Linked DNA regions of Noviherbaspirillum saxi. The protein of the gene in region 1 binds, or shares a complex with, the protein of each later gene. Links are inferred from orthologs where the notes say so. Each region holds a gene or a part of one and is shown on either strand. Other genes may lie near its edges.

Evidence for each region. Proteins that work in one complex are often made in the same cells at the same time.
Region 2: the proteins of groL (region 1) and metK are in contact, whole or in part, in a cryo-EM structure (PDB 8P4O), measured with the Escherichia coli proteins. The link is inferred for Noviherbaspirillum saxi from one-to-one orthologs.

What each region holds. Positions count from the first base shown.
Region 1 is NZ_QYUO01000001.1:1,030,249-1,033,152, reverse strand. It holds groL (chaperonin GroEL), read left to right. Parts: upstream 1-578; coding sequence 579-2,231; downstream 2,232-2,904. Other genes in the region: D3871_RS04985 (transglutaminase-like domain-containing protein), read right to left, coding at 2,389-2,904; groES (co-chaperone GroES), read left to right, coding at 250-540.
Region 2 is NZ_QYUO01000001.1:590,534-593,382, reverse strand. It holds metK (methionine adenosyltransferase), read right to left. Parts: upstream 2,083-2,849; coding sequence 919-2,082; downstream 1-918. Other genes in the region: D3871_RS02925 (lysophospholipid acyltransferase family protein), read left to right, coding at 2,320-2,849; ahcY (adenosylhomocysteinase), read right to left, coding at 1-697. UniProt on the Escherichia coli protein: Catalyzes the formation of S-adenosylmethionine (AdoMet) from methionine and ATP.

The sequences.
Region 1 (2,904 bases):
TTTTCCCAAAATTCATTCCTGCCTGTTCGCATTTCTGCGCCAGCGCCCGGCCGGTTTGAGATGACATGAAAACAGCCGCTCTTGAAAAAACAAATTGTCGCCCATATACTTAGCACTCGTTAGGGGAGAGTGCTAACAATTTCCTCTAGCCTACCAATTTTTCCAGTGCGGTCATGCTGCACGGTGAAATACGCTTTGCAGCACACTAGCCGCAAACAATTATAACTTATTGATTTTTAAGGAGTTTGTATGAACCTTCGTCCATTGCACGATCGCGTCATCGTCAAGCGCCTCGACCAGGAAACCAAGACTGCGTCCGGCATCGTTCTCCCGGAAGCCGCTGCGGAGAAGCCGGATCAGGGCAAAATCCTCGCTGTAGGCAACGGCAAGATCCTCGAAGATGGCAAAGTTCGCGCGCTGGAAGTCAAAGTCGGCGACGTAGTCCTGTTTGGCAAATACTCCGGCCAAACCGTGAAAGTCGAAGGCGACGAACTGCTGGTGATGCGCGAAGAAGACATCATGGCCGTTGTCCAGAAGTAATACAGATATCCAAACAATCATATTAAGGAGTATCGAACATGGCAGCTAAAGACGTAGTATTCGGCGATGCCGCCCGTGCCAAGATGGTTGAAGGCGTCAACATTCTTGCTAACGCCGTTAAAGTCACCCTCGGCCCGAAAGGCCGTAACGTAGTGCTGGAGCGCTCCTTCGGCGCCCCGACCGTCACCAAGGACGGCGTTTCGGTCGCGAAAGAGATCGAACTGAAAGACAAGCTCATGAACATGGGCGCCCAGATGGTCAAGGAAGTCGCTTCCAAGACATCTGACAACGCTGGTGACGGTACAACTACCGCTACCGTGCTGGCCCAGGCAATCGTCCGCGAAGGCATGAAATATGTCGCCGCCGGCATGAACCCGATGGACCTCAAGCGCGGCATCGACAAGGCAGTGACTGCCACCGTCGAGCAGCTCAAGAACATCGCCAAGCCCTGCACCACTTCCAAGGAAATCGCCCAGGTTGGCGCCATTTCCGCCAACTCCGACGCATCCATCGGCGACCGTATCGCTGAAGCCATGGAAAAAGTCGGCAAGGAAGGCGTTATCACCGTTGAAGATGGCAAGTCCCTGAACGACGAACTCGACATCGTCGAAGGCATGCAGTTCGACCGCGGCTACCTGTCCCCGTACTTCATCAACAATCCTGAAAAGCAAGTCGCTGTTCTGGAAAACCCGTTCATCCTGCTGTTCGACAAGAAAATCTCGAACATCCGTGACCTGCTGCCGGTACTGGAGCAAGTTGCCAAGGCTGGCCGTCCGCTGCTGATCATCGCTGAAGACATCGAAGGCGAAGCGCTGGCAACTCTGGTGGTCAACAACATCCGTGGCATCCTGAAGACTTGCGCCGTCAAGGCTCCTGGCTTCGGCGACCGCCGCAAAGCCATGTTGGAAGACATCGCCATCCTGACCGGTGGACAAGTGATCGCTGAAGAAGTCGGCCTGACTCTGGAAAAAGCCACGCTGACCGATCTCGGCCAAGCCAAGCGTATCGAAATCGGCAAGGAAAACACCACGCTGATCGACGGCGCCGGTGAACATCCCGCTATCGAAGCGCGCGTCAAGCAGATCCGCGTTCAGATCGAAGAAGCGACTTCCGACTACGACCGTGAAAAGCTGCAAGAACGCGTTGCCAAGCTGGCAGGCGGCGTTGCAGTGATCAAGGTTGGCGCTGCAACCGAAGTTGAAATGAAAGAGAAGAAGGCACGTGTCGAAGACGCATTGCACGCAACCCGTGCCGCCGTTGAAGAAGGCATCGTTCCTGGCGGCGGCGTTGCCCTGCTGCGTGCTCGTGCAAACATCACCGTGAAAGGCGACAACGCCGATCAGGAAGCTGGTATCAAGATCGTTCTGCGCGCTATCGAAGAGCCGCTGCGCATGATCGTGTCCAACGCCGGTGAAGAAGCTTCGGTCGTTGTCAACAAGGTTCTGGAAGGCAAGGGTAACTTCGGTTACAACGCTGCCAACGGCACCTATGGCGACATGGTTGAAATGGGCGTGCTGGATCCGGCCAAGGTCACTCGTTCGGCACTGCAAAACGCAGCGTCGATCGCAGGCCTGATGCTGACCACAGACTGCACCGTGTCCGAACTGGTTGAAGACAAGCCGGCTGGCGGCGCAGGCATGGGCGGTATGGGTGGCATGGGCGGTATGGGCGGCATGGACGGCATGATGTAATTTTTACCGGCCGGCGAAGGGCAGCAATGCCTTTCGCAGTCCTGTAGACGCTAAAGAAAGGCCCGCGAGACATTGTCTGGCGGGCCTTTTGTCTTATGCGTTCGACACGTGTCGGGCAACAAATACCTGCGCGATAATCCGACAATCCCTATGACGGTCAGCGGGCGAACAATTCGACGTCTGGAAGATTGGTCATCACCTCTTCCACGGTCGCATGGGTAGTCAATGCGTGTATGACCACCGGCAGCGGCTCGGGCCAGATTTCGGGCAAATCATGCTCCGCCTCGTGCAGTATCGGAAATGCCAGTTGTTCCTTGGGAGGACAAAACATGGCGTTGACGCCCGCCTTGTTGCCCCGCGCATCGATACGGTACCAGCCGTAGTCTTTCAGATAAACCGCATTCAATCCATGCAGGCAGAACGGAGGACGGTCGTCGGCAATGGTCAGGCGTTGATAGCACAGTCCGGCCGGGATGCCATTTGCTCGCAACAAAGCGGCCAGCAGATGGCTCTTGGCATAGCAATATCCGGTTCCGTGCATCAGCACGTCGGATGCGGTACAGGTGACCGGATTGAGTCTGTAATCCCAGCTGTGCTTGATGCCATCACGGACAAACTCGAAGCAGCGCTCGGCAATGTCATGGTCGGACTGCGCATCGGCGGCAAGCTGCTC
Region 2 (2,849 bases), 440 kb from region 1 along the record:
TGTCGAATTTCGACTTGGTGACCGAGTCATTGACGTTGATCGCGGGGAAAGCCAGCTTGCCTTCCTTGTGCATCTGATACAGGCGGTGCACGCCGGTGGTGGTTTCTTCGGTCACACCCTGGATTTTCGCCAGGCGGGCGGAATACCAGGTCGGGTCGGTCGCCAGCTTTTTCTTGATCGAATTGAACAGGCAAACCGCTTCTTCCGAATCCGGCTTGTCGAGCACGCTGATGTCTTTTTCAGCACGGGTGCCCAAGTGCAGCAACAGCGTCGCATCGCCGCCATCATCGAGAATCATGTTCGAATATTCGCCGTTCGGCCATTCGAAGATGCGATGGGTGAAGTCCCAGTATTCGTCCAGGTTTTCGCCCTTGAATGCGAACACCGGCGTGCCGTTGGCGGCAATCGCGGCGGCTGCATGGTCCTGGGTCGAATAGATGTTGCACGATGCCCAACGCACGCGTGCGCCCAGCGCTTCCAGCGTCTGGATCAATACCGCGGTCTGGATCGTCATGTGGAGCGAGCCGGTGATCAGCGCACCCTTGAGCGGCTGCGCGGCGGCGAATTCCTCACGGATGGCCATCAGGCCGGGCATTTCCGTTTCGGCAATCTTGATTTCCTTGCGGCCCCAGTCGGCAAGGCTGAGATCGGCAACAAAAAAATCCTGGGAAGTGGTATTCGAGATAACGGCGCTCATCACGCCCTCCTTTCCTGAAAAGATAGAAAAAAGTAACGTGAGCGCCGTTGCGATAAAGATATCCAAGCCTGACACGGTGTCGAAAACACCATGCTGCAACGCTCCTTGGAATGCGGGATTATACCTTAGCTGCTGCGTGATCCACCGCTAAAAGACGGCATCGAATTCAATGCGCGATTGGCGGCATGCTCCCGCGCATGCCGCCACTTTGCGACTTTTCTTTACAGCCCCGCTGCCGCGCGCAATGCCGCAGCCTTGTCAGTACGCTCCCAGGAAAACTCCGGCTCTTCACGGCCAAAGTGGCCGTAGGCCGCAGTCTTTGCATAGACCGGACGCAGCAGGTCCAGCATCTGCACGATGCCTTTCGGACGCAGGTCGAACAATTCCTGTACCAGCTGGGACAGATGCTCGTCGCTGACCTTCCCGGTACCGAAGGTCGTCACCATGACCGAGGTCGGACGGGCGATGCCGATCGCATAGGACACCTGGATCTGGCAGCGCTTTGCCAGGCCGGCGGCCACGATATTCTTGGCGACGTAACGACCTGCATAGGCGGCCGAGCGGTCGACCTTCGATGGATCCTTGCCCGAAAACGCGCCGCCGCCGTGCGGCGCCGCACCGCCGTAGGTGTCGACGATAATCTTGCGGCCGGTCAGGCCGCAATCGCCCTGAGGACCGCCGATTACGAAACGCCCGGTCGGATTGATCAGGTAACGGGTGTTTTTCAGCCATTCCTTCGGCACGACCGGATTGATGATTTCTTCGATCGCTGCTTCTTCGATGGTCTTGTGCTCGATATCTGGTGCATGCTGGGTCGACAGCACGATGGTGTCAATCGCGACCGGCACGCCATCCACATAGCGCAGCGTGACCTGCGACTTGGCATCCGGACGCAACCATGGCAGGCGGCCATCTTTGCGCAGTTGCGACTGGCGCTCGACGATGCGGTGTGCATAGTAGATTGCGGCCGGCATCAGTTCCGGTGTTTCATCGCAGGCATAGCCGAACATCAGGCCCTGGTCGCCAGCACCCTGGTCCAGGTCGATGCCCTTGCCTTCATCGACGCCCTGTGCAATGTCGGGCGACTGCTTGTCGTAGCAGACCATCACCGCGCAACTCTTGTAATCGATGCCGTAGTCGGCGTTGTCGTAGCCGATACGCTTGATGGTATCGCGCGCGACGCTGATGTAATCGACGTTGGCGTGCGTGGTGATTTCGCCGGCGAGCACGACCAGACCGGTATTGCACAGCGTTTCCGCTGCGACACGGGCTTTCGGATCTTGCGTCAGGATTGCGTCGAGGATCGCATCCGAGATTTGGTCCGCGACTTTGTCGGGATGACCTTCGGATACGGATTCGGAAGTAAACAGATATTCATTTGCCATCGCAGGCTCCCTGTAAGGATAGTTGGTGAGGACCTTGTCGCGGCCAACCCAATGAGCCTGCGACGCTTTAGCGAAATTTGTAAACCGCCTCGCAAGTTGTCTATTAACTCGGCGGGAACGCATGATTCATGCAATCCTGTTCGTCCCAAATCATCCGATTCGCGTCCAATTTGGATTGCATCGTATGATATTTTACGCGTCTGGAAAAAAATCACAAATTTTCTAAAGCGTATCTTGATGCTTGTCTCTCTTTTTCGCCTGCTTTCTAGGCTGCCATTACCGGTTTTGCATGCAATTGGCGCCATTCTTGGCTGGCTGGTGTATCTGCTCACGCCTTCCTATCGCCGTAGACTGAAAAGCAACATTACTGCTGCCGGCTTCGGCGACCATTTATCTTCGGCAATTACGGAAGCAGGCAAGAACATCCTGGAACTACCCTTCGTCTGGTGTGCCCCGCCACAGCGGGTGATCGATAGCACCCGTATCGAAAACTGGGATATCGTGCAGGCCGCCTTTGATGCCGGACGCGGTGTCGTATTTTTGACACCGCATCTGGGCTGCTTTGAAATCACCGCGCAAATCGTTGGCACCAAGACACCATTGACCGTGCTTTACCGCCCTCCGCACAAGGAAGCGCTGAAACCATTGATCGAAGGCGCACGCGCACGCGGGCAGTTGCGCCTCGCGCCAGCCAACCTGTCGGGCGTACGCATGCTGCTCAAAGCCTTGCGGCAGGGCGAACCGGTCGGCGTGCTGCCGGACCAGGT